DNA from 4 places in the Paenibacillus sp. A3M_27_13 genome. Region 1 is predicted to be linked to each of the others. Evidence: predicted binding sites of a transcription regulator. Region 1 holds the regulator's gene; each other region holds the start of a gene.
The links. The regulator Rex, encoded in region 1, represses fermentation and respiration genes when NADH is low (regulators of the CRP and FNR family bind a similar motif). The targets are predictions, from matches to a motif close to TTGTGAAATATTTCACAA.

Region 1 (4,222 bases):
CGGTGATGATGAAGAACTGAATCTGAGCAACCGTGGAGGGGATTTCTGGGAAACGGTGGCGAGTGATTCAGAGTCCTGTCTTGGTCGTTCTTGTCCATGGTTCCGCAAATGTTATTATCATCGTGCACGCCATGAAGCAGGGATAGCGGATGTCGTTATTACGAATCACTCTAAGTTGTTCACAGACGTCAAAGCCAGTCACCAGTTGTTGCCGAGCTATGAACATCTGGTGATTGATGAAGCCCATCACCTGGAGGAAGTAGCTGGTAAGCACCTAGGTATGCATATGAAATATTTCACACTCGTGCATACACTGACGCGACTGTTCAAAGACAGCAAGAATGGACAACTGCCTTCACTTCGTCAACAGTTGGCAAAATCGGGACACGAGAAGTCGGCGGATTGGGCTTCAACCATCGACCAGATGTATCCGCTCGTGTTAGAGGTTAAGGAAACTTGGGACCTGCTAAGCGACAAGCTGTTTGGCATGTTGCCAGAGCGAAGCGATGCGACACCGGGTGAAACAGGACAGTTTTCTTCCCGTCTCAAACCTTCGGCCAAGCCTGCAAAGTGGGATCAGGCGGGGGCTTTGGAAAATCAGCTATATGTAACGATGAGCGAAATTTTGCGTAAGGGCGACAAGCTGATGCTGGACGTCAAGGAAGAACATGACGATTATGCGGCAGATAGCCTTATTACAGATATCACGGGTCTGCTCAAGGATTTGGCGGGAATCCGAGAAAATTTGCGCTTTTTTATCCGACTCGATGATGAAACAACCGTATACTGGCTCGAAGCGAGTGGGCAATTCCGTAGTAAATCATTGCAATTTTATGCGGTGCCCGTCGATGTGAGCCGCCAGTTGAAAGAAATGTTTTTTGACAAAAAAAGAAGCATTATTCTGACGTCTGCTACCTTATCGGTAGATAAGTCGTTTCAGTACATGATCGATCAGCTCGGCTTGCAGGAGGCCGCAGATCAAGAGCGGCTGATGACTTCGCAGCTCCCGTCACCCTTTAATTACAGGGATCAGGTGTTGCTGGTCATTCCACGGGATTTCCCAAGCGTGAAGGGCAGTGTAGGAGATGCACACTTTGTAGATATGCTCGTTAGCTCTCTAGGAGCGACTGCTCAGGCGACGCGGGGGAGAATGCTCGTTCTGTTTACTTCCTATCGGATGCTCCGGCAAGTGTATGAGCCGCTCAAAGAGGCCTTAGCATCCAGCGAAATTACTGTGCTGGGACAAGGTGTGGACAGTGGGAGTCGCAGCAAGCTAACCCGCCGTTTTCAGGAAGCCAAAGCTTCTGTATTGCTGGGAACCAGCAGCTTCTGGGAAGGCGTCGATATTCCAGGAAAGGCTCTGACTTGTCTGGCCATTGTTCGCTTGCCGTTTCAACCGCCGAATCACCCGTTGCTGGAGGCAAAAAGCGAGCTGCTTCAGCAGCAGAAGAAGAATCCATTTATGAAGCTGTCTGTACCACAAGCGGTCATTCGCTTCAAACAGGGATTTGGTCGGTTAGTACGTACAGCGAGTGACCACGGGGTCGTTATCGTTTACGATACGCGTGTGATCGAATCCTATTACGGAAAGCACTTTTTGTACTCGTTACCGGGACCAAAAATGGAGCATATGCCATCGGAGCAAATGGTGCCCCGCATCGCCGAATGGCTCCAATCCGCCCCGGAGACAGAGGCATAACGGACGGACACTAAGTATGTTCGTTACAATTAGGGGGAGCAAGTATGAAATCAGATAAAATTTCAGAGGCTGTCGTACGGAGGTTACCCGTATATTTACGTTATCTGAATGCACTTCACAAACGGGAGGTGGCTACGGTCTCTTCTCAAGAGTTGGGACAGAGGCTAGATTTGAACCCGGCCCAAATCCGTAAAGATCTCGCCTATTTTGGAGATTTTGGTCGGAAGGGTATCGGTTATGATGTTTCTTATCTAATTGAGAAAATACGCCATATCCTGAAAATCGACCAGCAAATTAATGTCGTATTGGTCGGTGCGGGTAATCTGGGGCAAGCCCTTTCGAATTATAACGCTTATTTAAAAGACAATATGAAGATTGTCGCAGTATTTGATGCGTTTCCGGATAAGGTAGGGACCAAGATCAATACATTGGTCGTTCAACCGATGGATGAACTGGAAGCGACTGTGAAAGAAAAAAACATTCGAATCGGGATTATTACCGTACCTGATTTTGAAGCACAGCACGTGGCTGACAGGCTTATTGAGAGCGGAATTGGAGCGATCCTGAACTTTGCACCGACTACTCTCAAGGCACCGGCCAACATTCGGATTCATGCCACAGACTTTACAACTGATTTGCTTAGCCTCGCTTATTATTTGGAGGACGGAAAGGAAGAAACACAATATGACAGTGAATAAATGGATGATTAAAAACGGCTCTTTTGCCGTAAATGGATCAGAAGCTGGGGTAGTCCATGGTTTTATGATTGTGGAGGATAGCCGTATTACTTATATTGGCGAAACTTTGCCTGCGGGTGAGGAAGAGACGGAAGCGATCGATGGTAAGGGGCTATTGTTTTTACCTGGTCTGATTAATACTCATGGTCATGCGGCGATGTCTCTGCTGCGTGGGCATGGAGATGACTTGGCACTTCAAGTATGGCTTCAGGAGAAAATGTGGCCTATGGAAGCCAAGTTTACATCTACGGACGTGTACTGGGGTACGTCCTTGTCTGTGCTGGAAATGCTGAAAGGTGGAACAACGACCTTCCTGGATATGTACGATCATATGGATGAGGTGGCTCGTGTAGCTGAAGAGTCAGGTATTCGTGCAAGTCTGATGCGTGGAGCAATTGGACTTTGCTCGGAAGAAGAACAGCGAATCAAGCTGGCTGAGGCCGTGACTTTTGCGCGTAACTGGCATGGTAAAGCAGACGGGCGTATTACAACGATGATGTCTCCGCACGCGCCATACACATGTCCACCTGCGTTTATTGAAAAATTCGTACAAGCTGCGCATGATCTGGACTTGCCACTGCATACGCACATGTCTGAGACGATCGCCGAAGTGGAGCAAAACGTACGCGACTACGGTTTGCGTCCAGTTGCACACTTAGATAAGCTTGGCTTTTTCTCCCGTCCTTCGCTTGTTGCCCATGGCGTTCATTTGAACGACGAAGAAATAGCTTTACTGGCTGAACGTGGTGTAGCGGTTTCACATAATCCTGGTAGCAACTTGAAGCTGGCAAGTGGTGTGGCCAGAGTGCCTGAATTGCTGCGTGCAGGGGTTACTGTTTCTCTCGGAACGGATGGTCCTGCCAGCAATAATAACCTGGATATGTTCGAGGAAATGCGTCTGGCGGCACTTATTCACAAGGGTGTATCCGGTGACCCTACGGCAGTTCCTGCAAGTGAAGCGCTGCGTCTGGCAACAGAATACGGTGCAAAGTCGATTGGTTTAAAAGAAGTAGGAGCGTTGGCAGCAGGCAACAAGGCTGACTTTATCGCGTTGGATCTGAATCAGGCACATTTCTTGCCGCGTACAGATCTTATTTCCCATGCGGTATACTCTGCAAGCGCCAAGGACGTGGCTCATGTGTGGGTAGACGGTCGCCAGGTTGTGAAAAACGGCGAATGCCTGACTATGGACGAGGAACGTATCAAACATGAGGCACAAGCCGCCTTTGAAGGGCTGCTGTCGCGCTAATTTAGGTGTCACATCCCCTTAGAGAGGAAGCACAGGTTTGAAAAATAAGAAAAAATGGATAGCGGTCGCCATTTTGGCCGTGATACTGATCCTGGTCAGCATTTTCTGGTATTATTCCTATGTTACTCAAGACCAGGTGGCTGAGAAAAATGCCGCTATCATTAAGGCCAAGCAATCAGGTGGTCTGGTTAGCACGACTCAAACATGGAAGTCTGTGTGGGATCAGGTATATTGGGTGGTTCAAGGGAAAAATGCACAGAATGAAAATATAATGGTGTGGGTTCCTTTTCAAAAAGTGGAAGGACAACCTAACGTACCTGTCGCAGATAATAGCGGTGTTCACACCGAGTTGCTGAAGAACGGAGTCGATGAGCAAAAAATGACGGCAATAATTCAGCAGCAGCTTCCAGGTGCAAAAATTGTAAGGCTTCAGCCGAGTGTGTTCAATGGCGAATATGTGTGGCAGTTGTTTTACGATGATGGAAGTCATCATTACTACACCTTTTATCGTTTCTCAGATGGGGTAGCGACGGGTGT
Region 2 (4,222 bases), 160 kb from region 1:
GTGTCCGCTACAGCTGTTTTAGGCAGCGAATATACAAACACTGGGTCAATAATTGCCACATCAGGAGTCAACTCATAGTCAGCCAGCGGGTACTTCGTGTTACCCAGGTTTTTGTCCGTAATTACTGCAAACGATGTAACTTCGGAACCTGTACCCGAGGTTGTAGGGATAGCTACAAATTGTGCTTTTTGGCCCAGACGTGGGTACTTGTAAATCCGTTTACGGATATCCATGAATTTTTGTTTTAAGTTATTGAAATCAGTATCTGGATATTCATAGAACATCCACATGCCTTTAGCCGCATCCATTGGCGAACCGCCGCCCAGTGCGATGATGCAATCCGGTTGGAAACGTCTCATCATTTCTGTACCACGTTCTACCGTAACTGTCGATGGATCTGGCTCTACTTCAGAGAACACTTCGATAGCTACCGGTGTTTGGCGTTGATGCAGATAATGAATAACACGATCCACATATCCCAGTTTTACCATCATAGGGTCCGTGATAATGGCTACACGTGTGATATCAGGCATTTTAGCAAGATACTGTGTCGAATTTTTTTCAAAATAGATTTTGGAAGGTACTTTGAACCATTGCATATTCACCGTCCGTTTCGCCACCCTTTTCACATTAATCAAATTGACTGCCGATACGTTCGACGAAGTCGAGTTACGACCGTACGAACCGCAACCGAGTGTCAACGAAGGAAGATTGGTGTTGTAAATGTCGCCAATCGCACCATGTGTGGAAGGTGCATTTACAATGATACGTCCTGTTTGCAGACGGTTTGCGAAGCGAGCGATAACGTCCTCATCGTTCGAATGAATAGCGGACGAGTGGCCCATGCCCCCGAATTCCACGACTTCAGCAGCGCGTTGAATACCTTGTTCCGCATTTTTCACTTTATAGCAAGCCAATACAGGACTCAATTTTTCCGCAGACAATGGGAATTTTGTTCCTACCCCTTCAATCTCAGCGACCAAAATTTTAGTTCCTGCTGGTACTGTGATACCACTCATTTCAGCAATTTTCACAGCAGACTGCCCGACGATTGCTGGGTTCACTGCACATTTCTCGACATTCATAGCTCCTTGAGTGAGCTTAGCTGCTTCTTCTTTATTTACAAAATAGCAGCCGTTAGCGATCATCAATTTTTTCACTTGTTCGAAGATTGGCTCTTCGATAATAACCGCTTGCTCGGAAGCACAAATCATACCGTTGTCAAAAGATTTAGAGAGGATAAGATCGTTCACGGCCTGCTTGATGTCTGCTGTTTTTTCAATAAAGCAAGGCACGTTACCTGGGCCTACACCCAGAGCAGGTTTACCGCAGCTATATGCCGCCTTAACCATGCCTGATCCACCAGTTGCCAGAATCAGAGCCACATCCGGGTGATTCATGAGTGAATTTGTCTTATCCATCGATGGAGCTTCAATCCATTGAATACAATCAGCTGGAGCACCATGTTTGACGGCTGCTTCGAGCAAGACGCGGGCTGCTTCCGCACTACACGATTGAGCAGATGGATGGAAACCGAAAATGATTGGGTTACGTGTTTTAATGGCAATCAACGCTTTGAACATCGTAGTCGAAGTCGGGTTTGTCACTGGAGTGATCCCCATGATAATGCCGACTGGCTCTGCTATCTTTTGAAAACTGTCAAAATCATTGTCTTCAATGACACCGACGGTTTTTTCATTTTTGATACTATGATAGACATATTCTGTTGCAAACATGTTTTTGGTGATTTTGTCCTCGTACACACCGCGTCCTGTTTCTTCAACAGCCAACTTCGCCAGGTACATGTGTTTATCCATCCCTGCGAGTGCCATAGCTTGTACGATTTCGTCAATCTGTTCCTGATTCATACTCATGAAAGCTTGCTGTGCCCGGTTCCCCCGGTCAATCAGCGTTTGAATATACTGCTCTGCGCTTTGCTCTTTTTGGATAACCTCGTTTTTAACAGCCATTTCCCTCATCCTCCTGTTATCTCGTGTACTATCTCTTGTTCACGCACTGATCGTAACACAGCTTTTCAAGATATATTGTGATTTTTTTCACAATCTATTTAAAATTTTATTTTATGAAGTGAATTAAATCACAAAGTTTGGAATTCTGCCACTTTTACCCCCTCTTCTTGCCCCAAAAACGCATTGCGCAGGTATATAATGAATTTGAATTGATCAAGTTGCAGATAAAAAACATAGGATACAAAGGGGAAATGGACGATGAGAAACCCTACAAATGTAATGGAAGCCCGCGGCAACACCTGTTGCTTCTCGGAGGCCAGCTTCAACCGGTTGCAAGTGATGATGAAAGATCGAGTTATGCCAGAAAGCTCGCATCTGTTCTGGGAAGGAGATACAGCGGATAAGCTGTTTTATATTAAGCGCGGACGCGTGAAAGTAACCAAAACAACGGATGAGGGTAAGGAACTTATTCTATATATGTATCAAAGCGGCGATCTTGTTGGTCAAGCCGATCCATTTTTCGGTACTAAGCATTCCTTTTCTGCTGAGGTTCTGGAAGACAGTGATATTGGCGTAATCGATCATACAGATCTGGAGCTACTTATTTGCCAGCATTGTGATTTTGCGATTGACTTTATGAAATGGATGGGTTCGCATCATCGCATTACTCAGACTAAGTTCCGCGATTTGATGATGTACGGCAAGCCTGGCGCTTTATGTTCAACACTCATCCGTCTATGCAATACCTATGGTGAGCCTCACGGCGAACATATCCTGATTCATAAAAAAATTACTCATACTGACTTATCAAATATGATCGGTGCGACTCGGGAAAGCGTAAACCGGATGCTTAGTGATCTACGTAAGAAAAATGCAGTTGAATATGATAATGGCATGATTGTTGTCAAGGATTTGGAAATGCTGCAAGGCGTATGTCATTGTGAATTGTGCCCTCGTGAGATTTGCCGCATATAATAAATCGTTTTTTATTTAAAAGGGAGTGTTATAAGCCATTATAGCTTATAACACTCCCTAATTTATTTCCACTCCTCTACTTATACAGAAGCAGTTGCGAAGCATTTTAACACTAGTCCTTCTTCTGGCAACACACTTTTTAAAACTGTAAGCATAGATAACTTAAATTCCCCATCTCATAGCTTCTATGGATGACCTTGGCTTTGTTTGCAGGATTGCCACTCCCCATTGCAATAAACAACGGTACAAAGTGCTCTGCTCTTGGTACGGCCTGGCGAGCATACGGTGCTTCGCTTTCATAGTGATCCAAAGCCTCTATATCTCTACTTTGAACTTTTTCAATAATCCAATCATCAAAATCTATAGCCCAAGGTTCTGTTTTCGTTTCCCCCCATTTGACGATACGCAGATTATGAACAGTCACTCCACTGCCAATGACCAGAATATCTTGTTCTCCCAGTCCACGCAGCACTTCACCAATGGCATATTGTGCTTTGGGCGAAAGATATGGATTTACTGAGATCTGAACTACCGGAATGTCTGCCTCAGGATACATACGATGCAACAATGTCCAGGATCCATGATCCAGTCCCCTCACCCGGTCAGTTTGTACGTCAATGCCCTTTTCTTCATATAATTTTTCCAGCTTATTGGCCAGTTCCACAGAACCATGTGCTGGATATTTCACCGTGTACAGTTCCGGTGGGAAACCGCCAAAATCATAAATGGTATCGTACACGTCATCCATCGAACTGATCGTCAACGTTTGCGCTTCCCAATGAGCAGTAAAGATAACAACCGCTTTAGGGCGAATGCTTTTCCCCAGTTGCTCTAAAAATGAAGTATAGTCCGTCTGTTCAATAGCAAGCATCGGTGAGCCGTGGGCCAAAAATAAAGATGGCATCATATAAAGATCCCCTTATCAGTAATAGTTTATTTTATTCATTAAGTAACTTTATGTAAGTAATAATACATAAGTAACAAAGTAATGTCAACACAGATTTCAACATACACTTAAAGATCAGAGATTCCATAAATAAAGATTGATATAGGTATAAGGTCATAGTAATATATAACTAATAAATTTTAAAATTTCACTATATTCCGATACAAAGGACTGGTTTCTATGGAGATACATACTTCTAATTGCCCAAAATGCGGTTCCGTTTTTCGTCAAAACCTTAGAAACCTGTGTAGTTCTTGTATTCAGGAAGAAAATATATTCTTGGACCGCTGTTCTAACTATCTATGGAAGCATCCTTCTACTCATACTCGTC
Region 3 (4,222 bases), on a different contig from region 1:
AACTTCCGAATCCACATGGTGTGTGGGAATGGAAGTTCTTTTGTGTATTTTGCGTTTTTGATTAATTAGAAGGCACGTTCTTTTTAAGCCAAGTGGATACCTGCGTAGTACGCTGATCTCCATTTTGATCCAACAGTGTCATAAATGCTTTCAGCTTTTGAATGTAGGTACTCTTCGAATCCATATTACGTTGAACGACGAATTGATACCCTTTTTTCGCATTCGGATGAATCTTCCCGGTATCATAATCGAATAATGGCGTATTGTTCGTGCCATAGAAAGTATAGAAGAAGTACAGATCGTGCAATTTTTTTATAGCTTGTGTACGGTTGGAATGAGGATATTGGTTTAAAAATGCCTCCTGTGCCAGCACTCGTCCGGCTAACTGTTGATAGCCGATACGGAGCGCGGCATCCTTGGTAGCCGCCTGTCCGGATTCCATCGCCATGATGTCAATATAGCTGCGGATATCTGTCGTGGTGTGCTTCCCGAAGACTTTATATTTTTCATAGTTGATGACTGGGTAGTACATGCCTTCTGCAGTTTCAAGTTTGTAGCCGGCATCTCTTGTTTGAGTTAGCAACTTTTTCAGGTTCACATCGCTTGAACGGATGATTACATTTGTGAACGAATCACCGGGTTTATAGATTTGATTTATTTTGGTTTGAACAGAGGCCGGGTATAAGGTCTTTGCATAGGAATCCAATTGCTGTTTCTGCGCATTTTCCAGATGAAGCACCATGATGGTAGCTTGAGAGGCTGGAATGGATTGAATATGCTTTTGCAAATAAGTGAATGCCTGAGGTAGCTTGTCGGGTTGGCGTAGTAGCTGCTCGAAGGTCTTGGAGATAAGTTGTACACTTTCTGCCTGAGATGTCGTAGTAGACGTCGCCGCTTTGACTGATGTCGTATATCCCAATCCCATAGTCTGCACTGTGAAAGTTACGGCTGCGAGCATGAGATAGGCTTTGGTAATTTTTTTCATGATATAACCCTCCATTACGTTCTTTGATGTAACTGTAGTGTATAGGGTAAATGTATCGTGAGCATTCCATGTTGTATCCAACTTGTAAACGTTTGGGGGGATGATGAATCCGATAAAAGAGTTCGAGTTAGAAGGAGCTGAAAGACCTCTTGTGAGCATAACAGCACAAAAAAAATAACCATTACCCGGAGGATAACGGTTATTTTGGGATGTTTAAGCTATTTTTCGACTAGGGTCCGCTGGAAAGGTATCTTTATTTTTACGAAACAGTCCACGCAGGAAGGGCAGTACCCAACGGTCAAAGCCAATTCTTCCGGCATTTGCACCAGCAACTACAAGGAAGATTTCAAACAGCAGGTAGATTGCATTGGTGCTTACTGTACCCGAGAACAGGAACGAGAAGTTCATAACCATAGCCATCAAAGCAGCCAGTGTAGTCAATGTACCGAGAAGCAGGCCAACCCCTACCAAGAACTCACCCAATGGGATCAGGACGTTGAACAAACCTACATTCGGCAGGGCAAAGGCTTCGAGGAACGATCCCCACCAGCCTTGTACAGCGGGATGGTCTCCACCTGTTTTAGCAATGGCCCCCGAGATAAATCCGCCTGCATCGAATCCACCTGTCAGCTTTTCAAGTCCGTGGGTCATCCATTCATACCCTAGATAAACCCGTACTACAGTCAGCAACCACATTGCGACTTTGTTCTCACGTAACCAGCTGTTAAACATTCAAACCACTCCTCTTTCTTAATCTATAATGTTGGTTGTATTTCATTTTGTTGGGGATGATCATCTTTGCTACACCTTTATTGTAGTAGGTTCAGTTACAGTTATTTGTGATAAAAATCACAAAGTCTAAATATTTTTTAAATTTTAATGTCTTCAGATAAGTATTCTATAGATTGGTCATGCTTCAATCAAGACAAAAACAGGAAATAAAGCTTATAATGAGAAAAATAACTAAGTGGAGGGATGAACTTGTCCGGGCCCATTTCCCAACGAAATCATTGGTTGCGTGTGATGGCCTCAGCTCTGTTATGCATGACGCTGATGTCTTGTTCTGCTATGTCCAATACGGGTGAATCTGAATCCGTTCCCCAACTGACCAAGCAAGAAACAGAGAAGGAGGCACTTGAACCGCCGAAGGAGCAGTCTATTCCGGCATTTACAGCTCCGCTCACCGGTCTTCCGGTGGAGCAGCCAGTTTTGGAGCGACCGCTCGCTGTCATGATCAACAATGCTCCGGCTGCACGTCCACAGGCAGGACTTAGCCAGGCAGACATGGTATATGAAGTTCTTGCAGAAGGTGGGATTACCCGTCTGGTCGCTTTTTTCCAAAGTCATGGCGGAGATGTAAAGATCGGACCGGTCCGTAGCATTCGACCGTATTTGATTGAGCTGGGCGAAACCTATGGTGCGTTGCCGATACACGCAGGAGGAAGCACAGATGCCTATGCGATTTTACAGCAGCAGCGGAAGGAACATCTGGATGAGATTTCAAATGGAGGGGCTTACTTCTGGCGAAGCAAAGATCGTCGTCCTCCACATAATTTATACACAGACGTGAACAGACTGCGCAAAGGAAGCGATAGTAAAGGGTATGCCAAGCAGACGGACGTTCCAGTATATTCTTACCTCAAATCCGGTGAAACCCCAGTTATGGTGGACGAGACTGCATCATCTTTACAAATTCGGTTTTTGCTTAAAAGCTATCGGGTATCTTATACCTATGATCCAGCGGATCAACAATATAAGCGTTTTGTGAACGAAAAGTCACATGTGGATCAAAATAATAACCAACAGCTCTCAGCAGCCAATGTCATTGTGATGAGCGCTAGACATCGAACGTTGGATGATGTAGGCAGATTAAGTGTTGAGTTGGACGGTAGCGGAGAGGCCATGGTGTTTCGACAAGGACGGTTAATACAGGCTGAGTGGCAACATACACCAGGTGATGCGATTCGTTTTATGAAAAATGGGGTTGAAATCCCGTTAACACCAGGTACATCCTATATACATGTGGTACCTGCAGATACTTCACTAAAGGAACATGTAACCATAGAAGCAAATTAGAAAACGAAATACACCTTTTTAGGGAAAAAATGTCGGATAATGACCTTCCATGTCGGGCAATGTATACGTATATCATTAAATTTGCTTTTACAAACATTACAAAAACATTGATGAGTGTGATAAGATAGCAAAGGTTGTCTATTGCAGTCGAAACAGGTTGCGGATATTTTCGTAAAGGGGTAATCGTTATGAGATTGAAGAAAAAGGATATATTCTTCGAGACGTTGGAAAATATGGCAGATACGATCGTGCAAGCAGCCGATTATTTTGCCCAACATACTTCAAATCTTCAGGATGTAACTTTGTTTACAAATGAAATGAAGAAGTATGAAAATAAGTGTGATGATTACACACACACGATTATTACTGAGCTGAACAAGACCTTCATTACGCCGTTGGAACGCGACGACATCATGGAACTGACAACAACCATGGATGATGTGTTGGACGGTCTTGAAGCGACGGCTTCTCGTTTTTATATGTACAATATTACGGAGCCGGACGAGTATATTGTGCAGTTCGCTGATATTTTGCGTCAATCAGCTTACGAAATTCAGAAAGCTGTGCATTTGCTTTCACAGAAAAAATTGCTGGCCATTCGTGAATACACTATTCGCCTGAATGATTTGGAAAATCAGGGGGATGAATTGTTGCGTATTTGCATTAAAAACCTGTTTGCAACTGTAACTGACCCTATTGAACTGATTAAACGCAAAGAATTGTACGAACGCCTTGAAACGACAACGGATTCATGCGAGGATGTTGCAAATATGCTGGAATCCATCATTATGCGTAACTCGTAAGGGAGTCCTTTTACATGGATACAAGTTTATTGGTATTGGGTATTGTTATTTTTCTTGCTCTTGCATTTGATTTTATTAATGGTTTTCATGATACGGCGAACGCGATTGCAACTTCGGTATCGACCCGTGCATTGACCCCGCGACGTGCGATTATTATGGCTGCGGTCATGAACTTTCTCGGGGCAATATTGTTTACAGGGGTTGCGAAGACCATTGGTGGAAGTGTCGCTGATCCAACCAAGCTTACGAATGGAATTGATATCGTCATTGCGACGCTGATCGCTGCGATTATCTGGAACCTCTTAACCTGGTGGTTCGGTATTCCTTCATCCTCTTCTCATGCATTGATTGGTGCATT
Region 4 (4,222 bases), on a different contig from region 1:
CCATCTGATTCAATACGCGCATATCAAATGGTGTCGTAATATCGCCATTCTCACGGTAACCATGTACATGCAAGTTATGGTTGTGACGATCAAAGAACAGATCTTTGATCAGACCTTCGTAACCATGGAAAGCGAAAACAACTGGCTTGTCTTTTGTGAAAAAATGATCAAACTCGGCGTCGGATAATCCACGCGGGTCTAGTTTTTGACTTCTCAGTTTCAGCAAATCTACCACGTTGATGTACCGAATCTTCAAGTCAGGCAGTTTTTCATGCAAAATGGAAATCGCAGCTAAACTTTCAATAGTTGGCTCTGTACCAGCAGAAGCAATGACAAGGTCAGGTTCCCCACCTTGATCTGTACTTGCCCAATCAATAATCTTCAACCCTTTGTCCACCAATTCTTTCGCTTCATCAGCACTAAACCATTGTGGACGTGGGTGTTTAGACGAAACAATCAAATTGATCTTTTGACGGTCATTTAAAATGGTGTCGAAAACAGCCAACAATGAATTGGCATCCGCTGGCAGATACTCCCGAATAAATTCTGGTTTTTTATCAGCCAAATGACCTAACAAGCCTGGATCTTGGTGTGTATACCCATTATGATCCTGTTGGAACACTGTTGAGGTTGCTACGACATTCAATGATGGGATATCTGCACGCCATCCTTGATCCGTTGCTTTACGCAGCCACTTAAAGTGTTGGGTGATCATCGAGTCAACCACACGCAGGAAGGCTTCGTAACTTGCAAAGAAACCATGACGACCTGTTAATACATAACCTTCCAGCAATCCTTCAGCTTGGTGTTCGGATAATTGAGAATCAATTACGCGGCCATAGGATGATAAGAATTCATCATTAGGTTCAATAATTTGGTCCATCCATTGGCGTTTGGTTACTTCAAAAACAGGAGCCAAGCGGTTAGACATCGTTTCATCCGGTCCGAAGATTCTGAAATTACGATTTTCTTCATTTAAAAGAACCACATCTTTAACGTATTTCCCTAAAACCGACATATCTTGCGCAATCACTTTACCAGGTACGGAATTATCCAGCGCATAGTTACGGAAATCCGGTAATTTCAAGTCTTTAATGAGGTTACCCGCATTCGCAACAGGGTTCATTCCCATACGTTTATCGCCTGTAGGCAGAATTTCAGCAAGCTCAGAGTTTAAACGACCGTTTTCGTCGAACAATTCCTCTGGTCTATAGCTATTCAGCCATTCTAACAAAGCAGGTGCGTGTTGCATATTCTTTTGATCAACCGGAATTGGAACCTGATGGGCACGGAATGAATTTTCATTCGGCACGTTGTCCCATTCCTTTGGACCCGTCCAGCCTTTAGGTGAACGGAAGACAATCATCGGCCACGCCGGACGAGTAAGGTCATTATTTTCACGCGCATTCTTTTGAATAGCTTCAATCTTCTCGATGGCCGTATCCAATACTTTCGCCATTTCTGGATGCATGTGATCCGGATTTTCACCTTCAACAAAGAACGGTTCCCAACCCAAACCTTTAAAGTATGAGGTCAATTCTTCTTTCGATTGACGAGACATAATCGTTGGGTTACTAATCTTAAAGCCATTCAAGTGCAAGATTGGTAGCACTGCACCATCTGTGATGGGATTGATAAATCTGTTAGAGAACCACGAAGCGGCTAATGGACCCGTTTCAGCTTCGCCATCACCAATAACAACAGCCGAAATTAGATCAGGATTATCCAAAATGGCACCTACACCATGAGAAAGGGAGTAGCCTAATTCTCCACCTTCATGGATAGATCCAGGTGTTTCAGGAGCAGCGTGTGAAGCAATACCGCCAGGGAAAGAGAATTGTTTGAACAATTTCTTCATACCTGGGATATCTTGCGTAATTTGTGGATAGATTTCAGTGTAACTACCATCCAGATAAGAATTTGAAACCATAACCTGGCCGCCGTGACCAGGACCTTCAATGTAAAGCATGCTCAAATCATATTTATTAATAACACGATTTAGATGTGCATAAATAAAGTTTTGACCCGGAATTGTGCCCCAGTGTCCAATAGGCTTAACTTTCACATCTGAATCTTTTAAAGGTTCTCTCAACAAAGGATTATCTTTTAAATAAAGCTGACCTACCGAAATGTAGTTCGTTGCACGCCAATATGCATCAAGTTTTTCCAAATATGTTTTAGATGAATAATCTGCTAACACGGGTGATAATGACATTGTGTCCACTCCCTAAGTAGTTTTGTTTGTAATTTATTTCCGGAAATTTCATCTACATGTCCATCATAACGCTACGCCAATTTAATTCAACCTTTTTCACAAGTGATACGGTCCAATTTTGTGAAATTTTGAACATACTATGAAATATAAATTAAAAAGACAGTAAAAAAGCTCTTACATTAAAATATATAGAAGTATAAACCAATAAAATTTGTAATAAACGAGGTAATTGCAGGCTTCAATCCTTTTTTCAAAACCATAAAAAAAAGACCGGAGAATTCTCCAGTCTTATCATTAGTGAACCGATACAAAGGTATTAAATTTCAAATATTTGTAATGAAATCGCATATGAGAAAACTCAAATGGCGTACCGTTATCTAAAAAGAACACACCTTCCATAATACCTACAGGCTCATTTTCATTTAAATGTAGCAGCTTTTGATCATTCTCTTGAGACGGTTCTGCAAAAATGGATAAAAAAGATTTGGTGACGGCCAAGTTCCGGGAGTCTTCCAAATAATTAAAAATGGACCCCTCGATAATTGTCTGATTTAAATTCTGGACAATTTTAATGGGGATATAGCCCGTTTCAATCATAAAAGGATCATCATCAAACAGACGTAAGCGAACAATTTTGTAAACAAAATCATGAGTCTCCAAGAACAAATCGCGCTGTAATTCTTCTGTTGGCGGAATGACCTCAAAACTCAATACTTTGATCTTAGGCTTTTTACCATGCATTTGAAAATTATCAGTGACCCCTAGATTAGAGCCTTCGTAGTTAAAGATAGATTCATTTCTTATGTATAATGGATTAATAAATGTCCCGGAACCTTGTTTTTTGAAAATAATTCCGACATTCTCCATTTTAGTCAGAGCACGTTTAATTGAACTACGACTAACCTGGTAAGTCTCACTAAGACTACGTTCATCTGGCAATCTCATATCTGCAAACTTTCCCGCAAAGATTTTCATCTTGAGATCGTCAATAATTTGCTTATAGACAAATTGTGTCATATAGTACTCCTCTTTCAGGTCTTCTATAACTCTATATAGTTTACCATAACTTGCCCATTTCATCTCATGTTTGTTTCTGTTTGCTGAGCGGGCTTTCAGCGGATAGGAAGCGCCGTCGCTTTTACTTTACATCTCTATGCATAATACCATGATTACACATATATAACACCACTGAACGCACCTGCAAAACAGCAGAAAATACAGAACCCCCACCTTAGCATCAGTAATAAGACCAAGCCTGTTTCGAACCTTGAGGGATGTTTGACTAGACCAGGCTAAAATCCTTGAATACATTGTTATTATTCATCTTGTTCAAACGTTTTCTAATAAGAATGGTGGGGGGGAGATCATATTGGCTATCCGCTACAGCGTCATCATTCCAACCTATAATCGAGCCCAGCAATTGTTGCTCACACTCGCTTCATTTGAGACACAAACCTATCCAAAGCAACTATTTGAAGTCATTGTAGCTGATGACGGTTCTACAGACGGAACGAAAGAAATGGTCGAAGGCTTCAAAGCATCCTATCCTCTTATCTATGTGTCACATCAGGAACAACGCGGTCGATCTGCCGTTCGAAATTTGGGACTGCGCCGTGCAAAAGGGCTATACATCATCTTCTGCGACGCTGACTTTGTAGTATTACCGGAATTCATTAGGATCGTGAGCCGTTATCACCGTAAATATCCCAAGTCTGTGCTCTCAGGCATTCCTCACTCATGGGACGATGCTTTTACCCATTATTACCCTGACTTTTCTCCTGAAGAAAAAGAACAATGTCGCAACATACTTACGCAGTCCAACTTATGGAATGCTGACTATGAAGCAGCGAACGAAATTACTCCAATCATAACCCCTGAAGATATCCTTCACCAAACGGGTGCACTGTCTAAAGTAGTTAGTCCCACAAGAGTCCCCCCCAATACGCAGAAACAATTTGCCACAACGGATGTCGCCCCCTGGATGCTGCTGGTTACTCGTTGTGTAGC

Region 2: a site for Rex is predicted at 2,046-2,063, ahead of adhE (bifunctional acetaldehyde-CoA/alcohol dehydrogenase). Genes of this name have one in related genera too.
Region 3: a site for Rex is predicted at 1,823-1,840, ahead of NLX82_RS21905 (DoxX family membrane protein). Genes of this name have one in related genera too.
Region 4: a site for Rex is predicted at 2,334-2,351, ahead of NLX82_RS23545 (phosphoketolase family protein). Genes of this name have one in related genera too.

Annotation. Positions count from the first base shown of each region.
Region 1 is NZ_JANAVE010000001.1:453,604-457,825, reverse strand. It holds gene dinG (ATP-dependent DNA helicase DinG) at 1-1,699, shown strand, start outside; gene NLX82_RS02080 (redox-sensing transcriptional repressor Rex) at 1,744-2,397, shown strand; gene NLX82_RS02075 (amidohydrolase) at 2,384-3,685, shown strand; gene NLX82_RS02070 (cell wall elongation regulator TseB-like domain-containing protein) at 3,723-4,222, shown strand, end outside.
Region 2 is NZ_JANAVE010000001.1:615,582-619,803, forward strand. It holds gene adhE (bifunctional acetaldehyde-CoA/alcohol dehydrogenase) at 1-1,970, opposite strand, end outside; gene NLX82_RS02910 (Crp/Fnr family transcriptional regulator) at 2,229-2,945, shown strand; gene NLX82_RS02915 (DODA-type extradiol aromatic ring-opening family dioxygenase) at 3,085-3,852, opposite strand; gene NLX82_RS02920 (hypothetical protein) at 4,171-4,222, shown strand, end outside.
Region 3 is NZ_JANAVE010000008.1:47,805-52,026, forward strand. It holds gene NLX82_RS21900 (hypothetical protein) at 62-985, opposite strand; gene NLX82_RS21905 (DoxX family membrane protein) at 1,199-1,717, opposite strand; gene NLX82_RS21910 (DUF3048 domain-containing protein) at 1,967-3,061, shown strand; gene NLX82_RS21915 (DUF47 domain-containing protein) at 3,250-3,864, shown strand; gene NLX82_RS21920 (inorganic phosphate transporter) at 3,879-4,222, shown strand, end outside.
Region 4 is NZ_JANAVE010000009.1:179,089-183,310, forward strand. It holds gene NLX82_RS23545 (phosphoketolase family protein) at 1-2,215, opposite strand, end outside; gene NLX82_RS23550 (GntR family transcriptional regulator) at 2,510-3,232, opposite strand; gene NLX82_RS23555 (glycosyltransferase family 2 protein) at 3,585-4,222, shown strand, end outside.